Regions from separate parts of the Paucibacter sp. M5-1 genome, predicted to be linked through region 3. Evidence: predicted binding sites of a transcription regulator. Region 3 holds the regulator's gene; each other region holds the start of a gene.

Region 1 (6,745 bases), 3.1 Mb from region 3:
GCGGCCCTACCGGCTGCCGGCCGGCTCGGCCGAGGCGATGGCGGCGGCGCTGGCGGGCTTGAGCATCAGGCCGCCGAGCAGCTGGCGCCGCGCGCTGGCCGGTGATCTGGACGCGCTGGTGACGTGCTGCCTGAGCCAGGATCCGGCCGCTCGCTATGCCAGCGTCGAGGCCCTGGCCAAGGACATCGAGCGTCACCTGGCCCGCGAGCCGCTGGCGGTGCGCGGCCGCTCGGCGGCCTATCTGCTGGGGCGCTTTCTGAGCCGCTACCGCTGGTGGGTGGCCGGCGGCGGCCTGGTGTTCGCCTCGCTGGCCGGCGGCTTGGGGCTGAGCCTGTGGCAGATGCAGCGGGCCGAGCTGCAGCGCACGGTGGCCGAGCGGGCGGCGGCGCGCGAGGAGGCGTTGCGCTACCAGCTGATCGGCCTGTTCCGCAGCGCGATTGCCGATCCCGCTGCGGCGTCGGCGGCCGGCCCGCTGACCGCCAAGGCCATGCTGGACCGCAGCGCCGCCCGGGTGATTGCCGAGTATCGCGACGACCCGCAACGCGCCGGCAAGCTGACCATCACGCTGGCAGATCTGTACGGCGCGCTGGGCGATGTCGAGGGCCAGCTGCCGTTGCTCGAAGGCTTTCTGGCGGCGGCCGGGCCGCAGGCCGATGCGCAAGACCTGGCCCTGGTACGGCAGAAGCTGGCCAATATCGAGCTGCTGCGCGGCCGCGTGGCGGCGGCTGCGGCGCTGCTGGCCCAGGCCGAAGCCTTCTGGGCGACCGCGCCGGCCGCCCATCGCGAGCCGCTGCTGGAGGGCCTGCTGATACGCGGCAGCCTGCAGCGGGCCCAGGGCGACCTGGCGGGCTCGCTGGCGACCTTTCGCAGCGCCATCGCCCAGCGCCAGGCGCTCTCGGGCGAGCGGCACCGCGAGACGGCCCTGCTTTACAACTCGATGGCCATCACGCTGACGGCGGCCAACCGGCTCGACGAGGCGCTGGCCGCCTACCGCCGCACGCTGGCCATCTTCGAGCAGCTGGGCCGCGCCGAGGACCTGGACGCGCTGGTGATACGCGGCAATACCGGCACCTTGGCGCTGCGCCTGGGGCGGCTGGCCGAGGCCGAGCCGGTGCTGAAGAGCGCCTTCGAGGCTCAGCGCCGGCGCGGCGGCGATTCGGCGGCGGTGGCGGCCGCGATGGGCATGTATGGCGCGGCGCTGAGCCAGCGCGAGCGCTGGGGCGAGGCCTTGCCGGTGCTGCGCGAGGCCCTGGCCCTGGCCGAGCGCTTTGCCGGCCCGGCCAGCCCGCTGGCGCTGCGCGGCCGGCTGTTCCTGGCCGAGGCCCAGCTGGGCTCGGGCGATCTCGCCGGGGCCACCGCCAGCCTTGACGCGGCCCAGGCTCGGCTGGCCGAGCGTCTGGGGGCAGGTCATCTGCTGGCCCGGCGCCTGGGCCTGCTGCGCGCCCGGCTGGCGGCGCAGCGCGGCGACCCCGCCGGCGCCCAGCGGCAGTACGAGGCCTTGCTGGCGCCGCTGGAGGCGCTGGGCGCGCCGGCGCTGACCGCGCTGGCCGAGGCCCGGCTGGGCCTGGGCGAAGCCTTGCTGGCCCAGGACCGGGCGCCGGAGGCGGTGGCGCCGCTGCGCGCCGCGCTGGCGCTGCGCGAGCAACTGCTGTGGGCGCAGTCCTGGGAGCTGGCCCTGGCCCGTCTGCGCCTGGGCCAGGCGCTGCAGCGCAGCGGCGGCCCCGGCGTCGGGGAGGCCGCCGCACTGCTGAGCGAGGGCCGGGCCGGCCTGCTGGCCCAGCTGGGTCCGGCGCACAGCCTGACCCGCCCGACCCCCTAGCTTGTGGGTGAGCGGTCCGTCCGGCTCGGGCCGCGATTTGCGTATGCCCCGTGACAAGCCTTCTTGCTTGTCTTCACCCATGGGAGCCATTCATGAAACCATCACTGTCAAAGCCGCTGCTGTCGCTGGGGCTCGTCGTCCTGGCCGGCCAGGCCGCCGCGCAGCAGCAAGTGCTGTCGGTCGGCCAGGCACCGGGAACGCCGGGCTATACCTATACCTACGGGGGGCTGCCCTACAGCAGCAGCACCCGCTACAACCCTCAGCCCGGCAAGGTGCTGCAGATGAGCTGGACCAAGGACGCGACCAACACCACCGGTCTGGTCTCGGCCGAGCTGGGCCGCTTGCGCGTGGCCGAGTTTGGCTCGGGCCGGGCCTATGCGACGGATGGCAGCCTGTTCGGCATCGGCGGCAATCTGCGCCAGGCCTCCTTCGAGGACACGCTGAGCCTGGAGGGCGCGGGGCTCAATGCGAACACGGTGATGCGCATCGACTATCACTTCGGGGGCCGGGCCGGCGGGCGCATCGAGACCAATACAGAGTATGGCAACCGGCTGGACATCCTGGCCGAGCTGGCGATGGTCGTCGGCCCTCACGGCCTGCTGGTCACCGAGCGTACCTGGGCCACCCAGGATGTGCTGGCCGGCGGCCAGACGCGCAGCACGCTGGCCAGCAGCGGCATCTTCGATGTCAGCGCCACCGGTTTCAGCATGAGGCTGGGCCCGAAGCCGCAGTTCGGGAACTATCAGTTCGATGTGGAATGGCGTCTGGCGCTGCGGTCGCAGTGCCTGTTCACGCTGTCGGCGCTGCCCCCGAATCTGCCGGCGCCGTCGGGGGGCTGCAGCTATAGCGCCGACTACGGCAATACCGCCAGCTTCATGGGCCTGAGCCTCTACGACGGTGTCAGCGGTGCGCTGCTCGACCCGGCCAGCTACTACCTGCGCTCGGGCAGCGGCTTTGACTATGGCGAGGGCTTCGGCAACACGGCGCCGGTGCCCGAGCCGCAGAGCTGGGCCCTGCTGGCCCTGGGCCTCACCCTGCTGGGCTGGCGCCGGGCGCGCCAGGCAGCGGGCTGATGAGTCAGTCGCGGGCGTTGCGCAACCGGTTGGCGCGCAGCGCCAGCAGCGTGCAGGCCACGCCCGACAGCAGATAGAGCGTGACGGCAGCAAGGCCGAAGCGGGCCGACAGGCCCAGCGCCACCAGCGGCGCGAAGGCGGCGCCGATCAGCCAGGCCAGATCGGCCGTCAGCGCGGCGCCGGTGTAGCGCATGCGCGGCAGGAAGTTGGCCGTCACCGCGCCGGCCGCCTGGCCATAGCTCAGCCCCAGCAGCACGAAGCCGAGCAGGATGAAGGCATCCTGGCCCGCCCGGCCGCCATCCAGCAGCAGCGGCGCGAACAGGCTGAACACGCCGATGGCCGTTGCCAGCATGCCCAGGGTGCGGCGCCGGCCGATGCGGTCGGCCAGCAGGCCCGACAGCGGCATCGCGCCAGCCGCCAGCAGCGCACCGATCACCTGCACGACCAGCACCTCGCCGACCGGACGTTCCGAGAACAGCATGATCCAGGACAGCGGGAACACCGTGACAATGTGGAACAGCGCATAGCTGGCCAGCGCGGCAAAGGCGCCGATCAGCACATTGCTGCCCTGGCTGCGCAGCAACTCGCCGACATCGCAGGGCTCCAGCTCCTTGGCATCGAGCTCGCGCTCGTACTCATGGGTGACCACCAGGCGCAGCCGCGCGAACAGCGCCACCACATTGATCGCGAAGGCGGCGAAGAAGGGGAAGCGCCAACCCCAGTCCAGGAAGTCGTGCTCGGACATGCTGCCCCAGAGGTAGGCAAACAGTCCGCAGGCGATCAGAAAGCCCAGCGGCGCGCCGAGCTGGCCCAGCATCGCATACCAGCCGCGGCGGTTTTCCGGCGCGTTCAGCGCCAGCAGCGAGGGCAGGCCGTCCCAGGATCCGCCCAGGGCCAGGCCCTGGCCGATGCGGAACAGCGCCAGCAGCGCGATCGCGCCCAGGCCCAGGCTGTGATAGCCGGGCAGCAGGGCCATGCCGGCGGTCGAGCAGCCCAGCAGGAACAGCGCCGAGGCCAGCTTGGCGCTGCGGCCCCAGCGGCGCTGGATGGCCATGCCGGCCACCGTGCCTATCGGCCGCACCACAAAGGCAAAGGCGAACAGCGCGAAGGCGTACAGCGTGCCCTCCAGCCGGTCGGCGAAGGGGAAGAACACCGCCGGGAAGACCAGCACCGAGGCGATGCCGTAGACAAAGAAGTCGAAATACTCGGAGGCCCGGCCGATCACGACGCCGACCGCGATATCGCCGGGCGCCAGGCTGTGCTCGGGCTCGGTGCCCTGGATGCCGGGATGGGTGAGGGTGTTACTGCTGGCCATGTCTCGCTTGCCTTGGACAAAATGTCCTATCGTTGATTTGGGTCAATCAAGATACATTTCCGACCGATGCGCAACTAGCGTTTTCCCGCCGGTCTGGTATTCCCGATGTCCCCAAAACCTTTAGTCGACACCACCTTAGCACGACTGGGCCTGCTGGCCCTGGCCCTGCCGCTGGGCGCCTGCAATATGGTGGTGATGAAACCCTCGGGCGATATCGCCCAGCAGCAGGCGCAGCTGATCGTCACCTCGACGATATTGATGCTGATCATCATCGTGCCGGTGATCGCGCTGACCCTGCTGTTCGCCTGGCGCTATCGCCAGAACAACAAGTCCGCCACCTACAGCCCCGACTGGGACCACTCGACCCGGCTGGAGCTGGTGATCTGGGGCGCGCCGCTCTTGATCATCATCGCGCTGGGCGCGATCACCTGGATCAGCACCCACAAGCTCGACCCCTACCGCCCGCTGGACCGCATCGCCGAAGGCCGGCCGGTGCCGCAGGGCCAGGCGCCGCTGGTGGTCGAGGTCGTGGCGCTGGACTGGAAGTGGCTGTTCCTCTACCCCGAGCAGGGCATCGCGACGGTCAATGAGCTGGCCGCGCCGGTGGACCGGCCGATCCAGTTCAAGATCACCGCGTCCACGGTGATGAACTCCTTCTACATCCCGGCGCTGGCCGGCCAGATCTATGCGATGCCCGGCATGCAGACCATGCTGCATGCGGTGATCAACAAGCCCGGTGCGTTCGAGGGCTTCTCGGCCAATTTCAGCGGCGATGGCTTCTCGCACATGCGCTTCAAGTTCCACGGCCTGTCCGAGGCGGGCTTCGAGCAGTGGGTGCAGAAGAACAAGGCCGAGGGTCAGGCCTTGACCCGCGCCGACTATCTGCAGCTGGAGCAGCCCAGCGCGCGCGAGCCGGTGCGCCGCTATGCGACGGTGGCCCCGGGCCTGTACGACGCGATCCTGAACCGCTGCGTCGACGGCAGCAAGATGTGCATGGCCCAGATGATGGCGATCGACGCCGCCGGCGGCCTGGGCAAGGGCAGCATTGACGGCCTGTCGAGCAAGACCTGGCGCACTGGCGACGGGATTGCCGAGCGCAGCTATGTGGCCGCGCTGTGCACACCCGAGAACGCCGGCGACTTCAGCCTCGCGCGCAGCCAGCCCTGACGCGAACCGGATACAGAGCGAGACCCTCTCCATGCAAGATTTCAACACGCTCCTGTTCGGCCGCCTCGGCCCGGATGCGATTCCCCATGACCCCATCATCTGGGCCACTTTCGCGATGGTGTTGCTGGGCGGCACGGCGCTGCTGGCCGTGATGACCAAGTACCGGGTCTGGGGCCCGCTGTGGCGCGACTGGATCACCAGCATCGACCACAAGAAGATCGGCATCATGTATATGGTGCTGGGCATCGTGATGCTGCTGCGCGGCTTTGCCGATGCGCTGATGATGCGCGCCCACCAGGCCATGGCCTTTGGCGACAACGCCGGCTTCCTGCCGCCGCACCACTACGACCAGATCTTCACGGCGCACGGCGTGATCATGATCTTTTTCGTCGCGATGCCGCTGGTGACCGGCTTCATGAACTACCTCATCCCGCTGCAGATCGGTGCGCGCGACGTGGCCTTCCCCTTCCTGAACAACTTCAGCTTCTGGATGACCACCAGCGGCGCGGTGCTGATGATGATCTCGCTGTTCGTCGGCGAGTTCGCGCGCACCGGCTGGCTGGCTTATCCGCCGCTGTCGGGCATTCTGCAAAGCCCCGGCGTCGGGGTGGACTACTACATCTGGTCCCTGCAGATCGCTGGCGTCGGCACCTCGCTATCGGGCATCAACCTGATCGCCACCATCATCAAGATGCGGGCGCCTGGCATGACGATGATGAAGATGCCGGTGTTCACCTGGACCTCGCTGTGCACCAATGTGCTGATCGTCGCCGCCTTCCCGGTGCTGACGGCCGTGCTGGTGCTCTTGAGCCTGGACCGCTACGTCGGCACCAACTTCTTCACCAACGATCTTGGCGGCAACGCCATGATGTATGTGAACCTGATCTGGATCTGGGGCCACCCCGAGGTCTACATCCTGATACTGCCGGTGTTCGGCATCTTCTCGGAGGTGGTCTCCACCTTCAGCCGCAAGAAGCTGTTCGGCTACGCCTCGATGGTCTACGCGACGGTGGTGATCACCATCCTGTCCTACCTCGTGTGGCTGCACCACTTCTTCACGATGGGCTCGGGGGCCAGCGTCAACAGCTTCTTCGGCATCACGACGATGATCATCTCGATCCCGACCGGGGCCAAGATCTTCAACTGGCTGTTCACGATGTACCGCGGCCGCATCGAGTTCGAGGTGCCTATGCTGTGGACCATAGGCTTTATGGTGACCTTTGTGATCGGTGGCATGACGGGTGTGCTGCTGGCCGTGCCGCCGGCCGACTTCGTGCTGCACAACAGCTTGTTCCTGATCGCCCACTTCCACAACGTCATCATCGGCGGCGTGCTGTTCGGCCTGTTCGCCGGCATCAGCTTCTGGTTCCC
Region 2 (6,745 bases), 4.1 Mb from region 3:
GGAGCAGGTGGTCGAGGTGGCGCGCCGGCTGCGCGAGGCCCATGACTTCCGCGGCTACATCCACCTGAAGACTATCCCCGATGCCAGCGCCGAACTGCTGGCGCGCGCCGGCCGCTATGCGGACCGGCTCAGCATCAATATCGAGATGCCCACCGAGCAGGGGCTGCAGGCGCTGGCGCCCGAGAAGAACGGCGGTGCGATCCGCCGCTCGATGGGCCGGCTGAAGCTGCATATCGATCAGGCGCGCGAGGAGGGCGCCAAGCCGGCGCCGGTACGCGCGCTGCCGGGCGCCGCGCCGCGCGCGGCCACCCCGCCGCGCTTTGCGCCGGCCGGCCAGAGCACGCAGATGATTGTCGGCGCCGACGCCAGCGACGACCGCAGCATCCTGGCCAGCAGCGCCGCGCTGTACGGCCAGTACCGGATGCGGCGCGTCTACTACTCGGCCTTCAGTCCGATTCCCGATGCATCGCAGGCCCTGCCCTTGACCGCGCCGCCGCTGATGCGCGAGCACCGGCTCTACCAGGCCGACTGGCTGATGCGCTTTTACGGCTTTGAGCACCGCGAGATCATCGCGGCCGATGACGGGCTGCTGCGCCTGGATGTCGATCCCAAGCTGGCCTGGGCGCAGGCGCATCCGGAACGCTTCCCGGTCGATCTGAATGCCGCGCCGCGCGAACTGCTGGTGCGCGTGCCGGGCCTGGGCGTCGGCTCGGTGGACAAGCTGCTGCAGGCGCGCCGCGTGCGGCGGCTGCGTGCCGAGGATCTGAGGGCGCTGCGGGTGTCGCCGGGCAAGGTGTTGCCGTTCGTGTGCGTCGACGGTCACAGGCCCGGTGCGACCGTGCGGGCGGCGCCGGTGCCGCACCAGCAGGCGCTGTTCGCATGATCGTCAGCCTTCAGGGGCCGACCGATATCGACGGTTTCAGGCGCGCGGCGCGCCAGCTGTTGACGCGGGGCGTCGCCCCCGATCAGCTGGTCTGGCGGACCGAGCGCGGCACACCAGGGCTGTGGGCCGATGATGCGGTCGTCATCGACGACGCTCCCGCGAAGCCTTTTTGCGTGCCGGCCTGGATGGCGCCGCTGTGCGAGTCCGCGCTGCTGCATCGCGACCCCGGCCGCTTTCATCTGCTTTACAGGCTGCTGTGGCGGCTGGTGAACGAGCGCGACGAGGTCTTGCGACGGGACGAGCTCGACCCGGACCGCCGCGCCGCCGCCCAGCTGGCGCGCGAGGTGGGGCGCGAGATCCACAAGATGCGCGCCTTCGTGCGCTTCTTCCCCCATGGTGAGGGCGAGGCGCTGCGCCATATCGCCTGGTTCGAGCCCGAGCACCATGTGGTCGAGGCCAATGCCCCGTTCTTCGTGCGCCGCTTCGCGCAGATGCGCTGGGCCATCTTCACGCCTGAGCGTTCGATCGAATGGGACGGCGAGCGCCTGCACACCGGCCCCGGCGTGGACCGCAGCGGCCTGCCGCCGGCCGATCCGGGCGCGGCGCTATGGCTGACCTATTACGAGAACATCTTCAACCCGGCCCGGCTCAAGCTCGCGATGATGGCCAAGGAGATGCCGCGCCGCTACTGGAAAAACCTGCCCGAGGCGGCGCTGATCGCCCCGCTGGCCGCCGCAGCGCAGGCGCGCAGCGAGGCCATGGTGGAGGCTCAGCCGACGCCGGCGCGGCGCATCAAGCCGATGCGCCGCCCTTGAGCGCCTGCAAGCTGCCGTAGTTGGAATCCGGCAGGCGCGGCCGGTCAGCCTCTTCGGCCGCCAGCGGAGGCACCTCGACCAGGCTGGCCTGGCAGCGCCGGGTCAGCTGCTGGTAGGTTTCGGTGCCTTCCTTCTTCCAGCGCAGCTCGTCCTCGCTCAGCGGCCGCATCACCTTGGCCGGCAGCCCGGCGATCAGCGACTTCTCCGGCAGCTTGAGTCCGGCGCGCACAAAAGCGCAGGCCGCGACGATGCTCCAGGCCCCGACCTCGGCCTCGTCCATCACCACCGCGTTCATGCCGACCAGCGCGTCATGCCGCACCACGCAGCCATGCAGCACCGCGCCATGGCCGATATGGCCGTTGGCCTCGACGACGGTCTCCGACTTCGGGAAGCCGTGGATCACGCAAGTGTCCTGAACATTGGCGCCCTCCATCAGCACGATGCGGCCGAAATCGCCGCGCAAGGAGGCGCAGGGGCCGATATAGCAGCCGGGTCCGACGATCACATCGCCGATCAGCACAGCCGTCGGGTGGACGTGGGCACTGGGATGGACAACCGGGGTGACGCCGTCGATGGCATAGCAGGGCATGGATCTGTCTCCGGGCAGTAGGTTGGGTGAGTTCGGGATAACCCTTGAATCTTGGGCTTGCGCCAAATCAAGCTGCACCTTACGATCTACCGACCGGTCGGTCAAGAGTGTTTGGCCGACAGCGATGGAGTGAGACCAACACGATGACAGCCACCACCGAGGCCTTGCTGCTGATCAGCCAAGAGGGCGCCGTGCGCACCCTGACGCTGAATCGCCCTGCGGCGCTGAATGCGTTCACCACCGCGCTGCTGGTGCAGCTGCGCCAGGCCCTGGAGGCCGCCGCCGAGGACGGCACGGTGCGCTGTGTCGTGATCACCGGGGCGGGGCGCGGTTTCAGCGCCGGCCAGGATCTGTCCGACCCTTTGATCAAGCCGCCGCTGGAACCGGGCGAGACACCCAAGGACATCGGTCATCTGCTCGACAACTACTACATCCCGCTGGCGCTGCGCCTGCGCGGCATGCCGATCCCGGTGATCGCTGCAGTCAACGGCGTTGCGGCCGGCGCCGGCGCCAGCCTGGCGCTGAGCTGCGATCTGGTGCTGGCGGCCGAGGGTGCCAGCTTCATCCAGGCTTTCTCGAAGATCGGCTTGGTGCCCGACTGCGGCGGCACCTGGCTGCTGCCGCGCCTGGTCGGCCGTGCCAAGGCGCTGGAGCTGGCGCTGCTGGGCGACAAGCTGCCGGCTGCGCAGGCTGTGGCCATGGGCCTGATCTACCGCGCCGTGCCCGATGCCGAGCTGGCCGCCACGGCCCAGGCGCTGGCGCAGAAGCTGGCGCAGATGCCGGTCAAGGCCCTGGCCGCGACGCGCCGGGCCCTGGACGACGGCCTGCTGATGGACTACGAGTCGGCCTTGAAGAACGAGTCGCAGCTGCAGAGCCGGCTGGGCTTCAGCCCCGACTATCTGGAAGGCACGGCCGCCTTCTTGCAAAAGCGCAAGCCCACGTTCACGGACCGCTGACAGCCCATGGATGCCCAACAAATTGCCGAAGCCGTGCGCGATGCGATGTTCGCGAACGACCGCGCCAGCAAGGCGCTCGGGATGGAAATCCTGTCCATCGCTCCCGGCCGCGCCACGCTGGCCATGACGGTGCGCGAGGACATGCTCAACGGCTTTGAGATCTGCCACGGCGGCCTGATCACCACCTTGGCCGACTCGACCTTTGCCTTCGCCTGCAATTCGCACAACGAGCTCACCGTGGCCTCGGGATTCAGCGTCGACATCGTCGCGCCCGGCAAGCTGGGCGACCGGCTGACCGCCGTCGGCGAGGAAGTGCATCTGGCCGGGCGCACCGGTGTCTACGACATCACCGTGCGCAACCAGCGCGAGGAACTGGTGGCCGTGTTTCGCGGCAAGTCCTACCGGATCAAGGGCAAGCCCATCGTTCAAGGAGTTTCTGAATGACCGTCAAAACGCCCGCCCCCGGCGATCTGGAGCCTATCGAGCGCGCCAGCCTGGATGAGCTGCAGGCCCTGCAGTTGCAGCGCCTGAAGTGGAGCCTGCAGCATGCCTACGAGAACGTGCCTCATTACAAGGCCGCCTTCGATGCTCAGGGTGTGCATCCCTCGGATCTGAAGACCCTGGCCGATATCGCCAAGTTCCCGTTCACGACCAAGAAGGACCTGCGCGACAACTACCCCTTCGGCATGTTCGCGGTGCCGCGCCAGCAGGTCTCGCGCATCCATGCCTCATCGGGCACGACCGGCAAGCCCACCGTGGTCGGCTACACCGCCAAGGACATCGACACCTGGGCGAATCTGGTGGCCCGCTCGATCCGCGCCTCGGGCGGCCGGCCCGGCGACATCATCCACATCGCCTATGGCTACGGCCTGTTCACCGGCGGCCTGGGTGCGCATTACGGTGCCGAGCGCGCCGGCTGCACGGTGATTCCGATGTCCGGCGGCCAGACCGAGAAGCAGGTGCAGCTGATCCAGGACTTCCAGCCCGACATCATCATGGTCACGCCCAGCTATATGCAGGTGATCATCGAGGAGTTCAATCGCCAGGGCCTGGATGCGCGCGAGTCCTCGCTGAAGGTCGGCATCTTCGGCGCCGAGCCCTGGACCGAGGCGATGCGCCGCGAGATCGAGGCCAAGGCCGGCATCGACGCGGTCGACATCTACGGCCTGTCCGAGGTGATGGGGCCAGGTGTTGCCAACGAGTGCATCGAGTCCAAGGACGGCCCGGTGATCTGGGAAGACCATTTCTATCCCGAGATCATCAACCCCGAGACCGGCGAGCCGGTGGCGGACGGCGAGGAGGGCGAACTGGTCTTCACCTCGCTCTCCAAGGAAGCTCTGCCCATCATCCGCTACCGCACCCGCGACCTGACGCGGCTGCTGCCACCGACCTCGCGCAGCATGCGCCGCATGGGCAAGATCGTCGGCCGCAGCGACGATATGCTGATCATCCGCGGCGTCAATCTGTTCCCGACCCAGATCGAGGAGCTGGTGCTGCAGGAGGTGCAGCTGAGCGGTCAGTACCAGATCGTCGTCAGCCGCGAGGGCCTGCTCGATGCGGTCGAGGTGCGCTGCGAGCTGCAGCAAGCGGCGGTCGGCGCGGCCGATGTCGGCGCCATTGCCAAATCGCTGCAGCACCGCATCAAGACCCTGATCGGCGTCAGCACCAAGGTGCATATCGGCGCCCCCGATTCGATTGAACGCACGCTGATGGGCAAGGCCCGTCGTGTGATCGACCAGCGTCCGAAGTAAGGAGCTTTCATATGTACACCCAAGCCATGAGCGTCGGTCCGCAGGACGCGCCGAGCAGCAGCAAGATCAAGAGCGCCGAGGAGATGCAGCGCGAGGCAACCTTCGAGGCCCGCATCGACGCCGGCGACTTCATCGAGGCCAAGGATTGGATGCCGGACCACTACCGCAAGACCCTGGTGCGGCAGATCAGCCAGCATGCGCACAGCGAGATCGTCGGCATGCTGCCCGAGGGCAACTGGATCACGCGGGCACCGACCCTGAAGCGCAAGGCGATCCTGCTGGCCAAGGTGCAGGACGAGGCCGGCCACGGCCTGTATCTGTACTCGGCCGCCGAGACCCTGGGTACCAGCCGCGACCAGATGCTGGACGCGCTGCACAGCGGCAAGGCCAAGTACAGCTCGATCTTCAACTACCCCACCGTGACCTGGGCCGATATCGGCGTGATCGGCTGGCTGGTGGACGGGGCGGCCATCATGAACCAGGTGCCGCTGTGCCGCTGCTCCTATGCGCCCTATGCGCGGGCGATGATACGTGTCTGCCGCGAGGAGAGCTTCCATCAGCGCCAGGGCTATGAGAGCCTGCTGGTCATCATGCGCGAGGGCACGGCCGAGCAGAAGGCCATGGTGCAGGACGCGGTGAACCGCTGGTGGTGGCCCTCGCTGATGATGTTCGGCCCGGCCGACAAGGACTCGCCGAATTCCGAGCAGTCGATCCGCTGGGGCATCAAGCGCATCACCAATGACCAGCTGCGCCAGAAGTTTGTCGACGCCACGGTGCCGCAGGCCGACATCCTCGGCGTGACCCTGCCCGACCCCGACCTGAAGTGGAATGCCGAGCGCGGCGAACACGACTTCGGCGCGATCGACTGGGCCGAGTTCTGGCGTGTCGTCAACGGCGACGGCCCGATGAACCGCGAGCGCCTGGGCGCCCGCGTCAAGGCCTGGGACGACGGCGCCTGGGTGCGCGAGGCCGCGCTGGCCCATGCGCGCAAGCAAGCAACCAAGGAACAAGCAGCATGACTAGCAATACCTCGACCCAGACCGAATGGCCGCTGTGGGAAGTCTTCGTGCGCAACAAGGCGGGCCTGGACCACAAGCATTGCGGCAGCCTGCATGCGGCCGACGCCAAGATGGCGCTGCAGATGGCGCGTGATGTCTACACCCGGCGCCAGGAAGGCACCAGCATCTGGGTGGTGCTGTCCAGCCAGATCGTCGCCAGCGACCCGGGCGAGAAAGGCATGTACTTCGACCCGATGGAAGACAAGGTGTACCGCCACCCGACCTTCTACGAGCTGCCCGAATCCCTGAACCATATGTAATCGGTCCACCATGGCTGCATCAATCAATGTGGGCGCGAGCCCCGAAGTCCAGTACCTGCTGCGCCTTGGCGACAGCTGCCTGGTGCTGGCCCAGCGCATCTCCGAATGGTGCGGCCACGCGCCCATCCTGGAAGAGGATCTGGCCTTGTCGAATATGGCGCTGGACCTCCTGGGCCAGGCGCGCGGCCTGCTGACCCATGCGGCCAAGCTCGATGGCCAGGGCCATGACGAGGACCAGCTGGCCTTTCTGCGCGACGAGCGCCAGTACCTGAACCCGGTGCTGATGGAGCTGCCGCGCGGCGATTTCGCCTACACCCAGCTGCGCAATTTCGCGGTCGCGACCTGGCTGCTGCTGCTGTGGCAGCGCCTGCTGAGCTCCAGCGATGCCGAGCTGGCGGCGATCGCCGGCAAGGCCGTCAAGGAAGCCGCCTAT
Region 3 (6,745 bases):
ATGGCGATTGGCTCTATGGCGACAAGCACGAGACCCTGATCGAGACCATCAGCAAGGGCCGCAACGGCGTGATGCCGCCGATGGCGGCGGCGTTGGGCAAGCCCGAGGACGTGCGCAATGTGGCCAACTATGTGCTGAGCCTGTCGGGCAGCGCGCACAACTCGATCGCGGCCCAGTTGGGGCGCAGCAAGTTCGGCGTCTGCGCGGCCTGCCACGGCATGGACGGCAAGGGCAACCAGGCCCTCGGTGCCCCCAATCTGACCGACAAGATCTGGCTGCACGGCTGGGGTGAGGACGCCATCGTCGCCATCATCAACAACGGCAAGAACAATATGATGCCGGCCCATGGCGAGCGGCTCAGCCCCGAGCAGGTCCGCGTGCTCGCCGCCTATGTCTGGGGCCTGTCGCGTTCGTCCACTGCGGTGGCGGCCAAGTAAGCGATCCAGCCACTCATGGATAGCCCTCCGCGCAAGGTCATCCCTCTGGTGGCGGCCGATGATGCCGCCATCGAGATGGTGTCGCTCTATCAGGCCCAGCAGAAGATCTACTCGCGTGCCGTCAGCGGCTGGTTCGCCACCTGGCGCTGGGTGCTGGTGTGGGCGACGCAGCTGTTGTTCTACGGACTGCCCTGGCTGGACTGGGGCAGCCGCCAGGCGGTGCTGTTCGACCTCGAGTCGCGGCGCTTCTACATCCTCGGCCTGGTCCTTTATCCGCAGGACTTCATCTACCTGACCGGGCTGCTGCTGATCTCGGCCTATGCGCTGTTCCTGTTCACTGCGGTGGCGGGGCGGTTGTGGTGCGGCTTCGCTTGCCCGCAGACGGTCTATACCGAGATCTTCATGTGGGTGGAGCAGAAGTTCGAGGGCGACCGCGCCAAGCGCATCAAGCTCGATGCAGCGCCCTGGGGCCCCGAAAAACTGCTGCGCAAGGGCGGCAAGCAGGCGGCCTGGATCGCCATCGGGCTGTGGACCGGCTTCACCTTTGTCGGCTACTTCACGCCGATCAAGATGCTGAGCCAGGAGGTCATGAGCCTGGGCCTGGGTCCCTGGGAATGGTTCTGGATCCTGTTCTACGGTTTTGCGACCTATGGCAATGCCGGCTATATGCGCGAGCAGGTCTGCAAATACATGTGTCCTTATGCGCGCTTCCAGAGCGCGATGTTCGACAAGGACACGCTGATCATCAGCTACGACGCCGAGCGCGGCGAGCCGCGCGGCTCGCGCAGCAAGAAGGCCGATCCGGCCGCGCTGGGCCTGGGCTCGTGCATCGATTGCACCCTGTGCGTGCAGGTCTGCCCGACCGGCATCGACATCCGCAAAGGCCTGCAGTACGAATGCATCGGCTGCGCCGCCTGCATCGATGTCTGCGACAGCGTGATGGACAAGATGAGCTATCCGCGCGGCCTGATCCGCTACGACACCGAGAACGGCCTGTCCCAGCATCTGAGCCGCCGCGAAAGGCTGCTGCGCATCTTCCGGCCACGGGTGCTGATCTACGGCGCGGTGCTCTTGCTGATCACCGCCGGCCTGTTCACCAGCCTGGCGCTGCGCGCGCCCTTCAAGGTCGATGTGGTGCGTGATCGCGGCGCGCTGGCGCGCCTGGTCGACGACGGCTTCATCGAAAACGTCTACCGGCTGCAGATCATGAACACCACCGAGGCCGTGCAGCACTACCGCATCGCGGCCGAGGGCCTGCCCGGGCTGGCCACCGCGCAGCCGGTGCGGCTGGAGGTCGGGCCCGCCGAGGCCCGCTGGGTCTCGGTGGCCTTGCGGGTGCCGCCGCAGAGCGCGGCCCAGGCCGGCAGCGGCGCCCATGAGATCCGTTTCGGCATCGAGCGTGAAGCCGGTGCGGCCGGCCAGGCCGCCTATGCGCTGAGCGAGAAGTCCACCTTTGTCGTGCCGCGCTGAGCGTGGCCGACCACCGTCCCGAAGGAGCAATCGATGAGTGAAACGCAAGCGCAAAGCAGCCAAGTGCAGCGCCCCTGGTGGCGCGAATACATGATGTGGCTGGTGGTCGGCGGGCCCAGCGTCGTCGTCGTCGCGTCCTTCGTGACCCTGGGTCTGGCGATCACCCATCCCGACCCGGTCATCGAGGTGGTGCCGGTCCAGGCCAGCGCCGGCAGTGATGCGGCGCCGAGTTCGGCGCAGACCCCGGCAATGAAGGCCCGCAACCATGCGGCCACCGGGGGGCGCTGATGGACGAGCCCTCACGGCGCTCGCGCCTGGTCATGGCGGCCCTGTGGCCCTCGTTCCTGATGGCGGGGCTGCTGGAGGTGCTGGTCTTCAGCCTGCTTGATCCGGCCGCGCTGGCCGAGGCCAGCACATTGTCCGGCACCAGCATCTACACGCTGGGCTTTCTGGGCTTCTGGATCGTGACCGGGCTGAGTTCGGCCCTGAGCCTATGGCTGGCTGGTTTGCCGCCGGCCACGCAGGACCTGCGCTGAATCAGCAGTTGCTGCTGTTCACCAGGCGCTGCAGCCCGGCCTGGTCGAGGATCTGGATCTGGCGCTGCTTGACGTCCAGCAGACCCTCTTCCTGGAACTTCGAGAAGGTGCGCGACACGGTCTCCAGCTTCAGGCCCAGATAGCTGCCGATCTCCTCGCGCGTCATGCGCAGCACCAGGCTGGAGGCCGAGAAGCCGCGCGCCTGCAGGCGCTGGGTCAGGTTCAGCAGAAAGGCGGCCAGGCGCTCCTCGGCCCGCATGCTGCCCAGCAGCAGCATCACGCCATGGTCGCGCACGATCTCGCGGCTCATGATCTTGTGGAACTGGTGCTGCAGATCGGTGAACTCGCGCGACAGCTCCTCCAACTGATCGTAAGGGATCACGCAGACCTGGGAGTCCTCCAGCGCCACCGCATCGCAGCTGTGGCGGTCATTGCTGATGCCGTCCAGCCCCAGCAGCTCGCCGGCCATCTGGAAGCCGGTGACCTGATCGCGGCCGTCCTCGGAGGACACGCAGGTCTTGAAGAAGCCGGTGCGCACCGCATAGAGCGACTGGAAGGCATCGCCGGAACGGAAAAGAGTGTCGCCGCGCGCGACCTGGCGGCGCGTCGCCACCAGGCTGTCGAGCTGCTCCAGATCGGGCTTGGACAGACCCACCGGCAGGCACAGCTCGCGCAGATTGCAGCTGGAGCAGGCGACCTTGAAGGGCTCGATCTTGATGGCGGGGGCGGTGCTCATGCCGCGCATTATGGTCTGCCCGGGGCAGCCGCTCGCTTCGCCGGTGTCCGGGGTGGGCGCAGAGTGGAGGGGTGTCAGCATGATGTTCCTCAAGGTTGTCGTGATTGTTGTCGGGGCCATGCGCAGCAAGCTTGATGCAGGTCAAATGCCCGCCAGCTAGGCTTGGCACAGTGGCGGACATGCCAAACAGCACCACTGCCACAGCTCTCGGAATCAGCGAAGAATTGCTGCGTCGCTACGACGTGGCCGGCCCGCGCTACACCTCCTACCCGACCGCCGATCGCTTCGTCGAGGCCTTCACGGTGGCCCAGTACGAACAGGCGCTGGCCCAGCGCGCCAGCGGCTCGCTGGTCGGTGGCGGCACGCCGCTGTCGGTCTATGTGCATGTGCCGTTCTGCGAATCGGTCTGCTACTACTGCGCCTGCAACAAGGTCATCACCCGCCACCATGAGCGCGCCGGCGAGTATCTGCAGGCCCTGAACACCGAGATGGACCTGACACTGGCCCATCTGGGCCGTGCGCAGACCGTGTCGCAGCTGCATCTGGGGGGCGGCTCGCCGACCTTTCTGAGCGATGCCGAGCTGAGCCAGCTGATGCTGGACCTGCGCAGCCGCTTCAAGCTGGCGGCCGGCGCCGAGATCTCGATCGAGGTCGACCCGCGCACCGTCACCGAGCAGCGCCTGGCGCATCTGCGCAGCCTGGGCTTCAACCGGCTGAGCTTCGGCGTGCAGGACTTCGACGCCGAGGTGCAGAAGGCGGTGCACCGCATCCAGAGCTTTGACAGCGTGGCCAGCCTGATGAGCCAGGCCCGCGCGCTGGGCTTCGAGTCGACCAATGTCGACCTGATCTACGGCCTGCCGTTGCAGACGCCCGAGTCCTTTGCCCGCACCGTCGCCCAGGTCGCGGCGCTGCGGCCCGACCGCATCGCGCTCTACGGCTATGCCCATCTGCCGCAACGCTTCAAGCCGCAGCGCCGCATCGACATCACCCAGCTGCCGCCGGCCGCCGACAAGCTGCACATGCTCTCGGGGGCGATCAGCGGTTTCATTGCCCAGGGCTACAGCTATATCGGCATGGACCATTTCGCCTTGCCGACCGACTCGCTGGCGGTGGCCAAGCGCCAGGGGCGCTTGCACCGCAATTTCCAGGGCTACAGCACCCAGGCCGACTGCGATCTGATCGGGCTGGGTGTCTCGGCCATTGGCCGGGTCGGTGCCACCTACAGCCAGAACGCCAAGACCCTGCCCGAGTATTACGACGCGCTGCGCCAGGGCCAACTGCCGGTGGTGCGCGGCCTGGCGCTGACGCGCGACGACCTGCTGCGCCGCGCGATGATCATGGCGCTGATGTGCCAGGGCCGGGTCGAGTTCGAGTCGATCGAGCTGGCCCATCTGATCAAGGTGGGCGAGTACTTCCGACCCGAACTGGAGCGGCTGGCCCCGCTGCAGCAGGCCGGCATGGTCACGATCACGCCGGACGCGATCGAGGTGACGGCGCTGGGCTGGTACTTTGTGCGGGCCGTCGCGATGGTGTTCGACCGTTATCTGCAGGCCGATCGCACAAGAGAGCGCTTTTCTAAGATCATCTGAGCATGGATGCAGCGCTTGCCGGCTCGGCCCTGCTGATGGGCCTGGCCGGTTCCCCCCATTGCCTGGCGATGTGCGGCGCGGCCTGCGCCGGCCTGAGCGGCGGCGCGCCGCGCGCGATGGCTTCGTTCCAGTTCGGCCGCTGGCTCAGCTATGCGGCCGGCGGTGCGCTGGCGGCCGCCAGCGTCGGCTGGGCCGCGCAGCTGGGTCAGGCCACCGCGGTGCTGCGGCCGCTGTGGCTGATGGTGCATCTGGCGGCGCTGGGCCTGGGGCTCTATCTGCTGTGGCGCGGGCGCCAGCCGGCCTGGCTGGAAAACCTCGGCCAGCGGGTGTCGCGCGAAACCAGCGTGTCGCTGGCGGGATTGCGGCCCGGCCAGGCGGCGCTGGGCGGGGGGCGACCCACCCGCGCGCTGCTGGGCGGCCTGGGCTGGCTGGCCTGGCCCTGCGGCCTGCTGCAGTCGGCCCTGGTGGTGGCGGCGCTGGCCTCGGGGCCGGCGCAGGGGGCGCTGGTGATGACGGCCTTCGCCGCCGGCTCCGGCCTGGGCCTGGTGCTCGGGCCGGCGCTGTTGCGCCGCCTGTTCGGCGTCGGGGAGGGCGGCCTGGTCTGGGCGATCCGGCTGGCCGGGCTGGGTCTGGCGGCGGCCTCGGTTTTCGCGCTGGGCCATGGGGTCTGGGTGCAGATCGCCGACTGGTGCGGCCGCGCTTTCTGAGCCCAACACTTATATAAGACTTGAGCCCGTCGCCGGACTTGCCGGCATAGAATCGGCGCCTCAGTCGTTTCACCCCCTTGCGCTTTGCGCGGAGCAGACCACACATGTATCAACACATCAAGGTGCCCGAGGGCGGGCAGAAGATCACCGTCAACGCCGACTTCTCCCTGAATGTGCCCGATCAGCCCATCATTCCCTTCATCGAGGGCGATGGCACCGGTTTCGACATCACGCCGGTGATGATCAAGGTGGTCGATGCGGCGGTGGCCAAGGCCTACGGCGGCCAGAAGAAGATCCACTGGATGGAGATCTATGCCGGCGAGAAGGCCACCCAGGTCTACGGCCCCGATGTGTGGCTGCCGGCCGAGACGCTGGAGGTGCTGCGCGAGTATGTGGTCTCGATCAAGGGGCCGCTGACCACGCCGGTCGGCGGCGGCATCCGTTCGCTGAACGTCGCGCTGCGCCAGGAACTGGACCTGTATGTCTGCCTGCGCCCGGTGCAGTATTTCAAGGGCGTGCCCTCGCCGCTGAAGGAGCCCGAGAAGACCCATATGGTGATCTTCCGCGAGAACTCGGAAGACATTTACGCCGGTATCGAGTACGAGGCCGAGAGCGACAAGGCCAAGAAGCTGATCAAGTTCCTGCAGGAGGAAATGGGGGTCAAGAAGATCCGCTTCCCCAATACCTCGGGCATCGGCATCAAGCCGGTCTCCCGCGAGGGCACCGAGCGCCTGGTGCGCAAGGCCATCCAGTACGCCATCGACAATGACAAGCCCAGTGTCACCATCGTGCACAAGGGCAATATCATGAAGTACACCGAGGGTGGCTTCCGTGACTGGGCCTACAGCCTGGCGCAAAAGGAATTCGGCGCCGAGCTGATCGACGGCGGCCCCTGGTGCAAGTTCAAGAGCCCGAAGAGCGGCAAGGACATCACGATCAAGGATTCGATCGCCGATGCCTTCCTGCAGCAGATCCTGCTGCGCCCGGCCGAGTACTCGGTGGTCGCGACGCTGAACCTGAACGGCGACTACATCTCCGACGCGCTGGCCGCCCAGGTCGGCGGCATCGGCATCGCGCCCGGCGCCAATATGTCGGACTCGGTGGCCTGCTTCGAAGCCACCCATGGCACCGCGCCGAAATATGCAGGCAAGGACTATGTGAACCCGGGCAGCGAGATCCTGTCGGCCGAGATGATGCTGCGCCATATGGGCTGGACGGCCGCCGCCGACCTGATCATCAGCGCGCTGGAAAAGGCCATCGCCAGCAAGAA

Evidence for each region. Region 3 encodes FNR, which switches genes on or off when oxygen is low (the NO sensors DNR and NnrR bind a similar motif). Its sites were predicted from a motif close to TTGATNNNNATCAA; they were not measured.
Region 1: cyoA (ubiquinol oxidase subunit II) is a predicted target of FNR. The motif match lies at 4,240-4,253, and genes of this name have one in related genera.
Region 2: O5M90_RS06940 (phenylacetic acid degradation protein PaaY) is a predicted target of FNR. The motif match lies at 2,345-2,358, and genes of this name have one in related genera.

The regions. Positions count from the first base shown of each region.
Region 1 is NZ_JAPZLM020000001.1:2,574,078-2,580,822, reverse strand. It holds gene O5M90_RS12110 (protein kinase domain-containing protein) at 1-1,819, shown strand, start outside; gene O5M90_RS12105 (PEP-CTERM sorting domain-containing protein) at 1,912-2,892, shown strand; gene O5M90_RS12100 (MFS transporter) at 2,897-4,207, opposite strand; gene cyoA (ubiquinol oxidase subunit II) at 4,313-5,374, shown strand; gene cyoB (cytochrome o ubiquinol oxidase subunit I) at 5,406-6,745, shown strand, end outside.
Region 2 is NZ_JAPZLM020000001.1:1,496,415-1,503,159, reverse strand. It holds gene O5M90_RS06950 (putative DNA modification/repair radical SAM protein) at 1-883, shown strand, start outside; gene O5M90_RS06945 (TIGR03915 family putative DNA repair protein) at 880-1,698, shown strand; gene O5M90_RS06940 (phenylacetic acid degradation protein PaaY) at 1,676-2,287, opposite strand; gene O5M90_RS06935 (enoyl-CoA hydratase-related protein) at 2,431-3,243, shown strand; gene paaI (hydroxyphenylacetyl-CoA thioesterase PaaI) at 3,250-3,687, shown strand; gene paaK (phenylacetate--CoA ligase PaaK) at 3,684-4,994, shown strand; gene paaA (1,2-phenylacetyl-CoA epoxidase subunit PaaA) at 5,006-6,013, shown strand; gene paaB (1,2-phenylacetyl-CoA epoxidase subunit PaaB) at 6,010-6,312, shown strand; gene paaC (1,2-phenylacetyl-CoA epoxidase subunit PaaC) at 6,323-6,745, shown strand, end outside.
Region 3 is NZ_JAPZLM020000001.1:5,645,781-5,652,525, forward strand. It holds gene ccoP (cytochrome-c oxidase, cbb3-type subunit III) at 1-437, shown strand, start outside; gene ccoG (cytochrome c oxidase accessory protein CcoG) at 453-1,907, shown strand; gene O5M90_RS26650 (hypothetical protein) at 1,941-2,195, shown strand; gene O5M90_RS26655 (hypothetical protein) at 2,195-2,443, shown strand; gene fnr (fumarate/nitrate reduction transcriptional regulator Fnr) at 2,445-3,179, opposite strand; gene hemN (oxygen-independent coproporphyrinogen III oxidase) at 3,359-4,768, shown strand; gene O5M90_RS26670 (sulfite exporter TauE/SafE family protein) at 4,771-5,475, shown strand; gene icd (NADP-dependent isocitrate dehydrogenase) at 5,580-6,745, shown strand, end outside.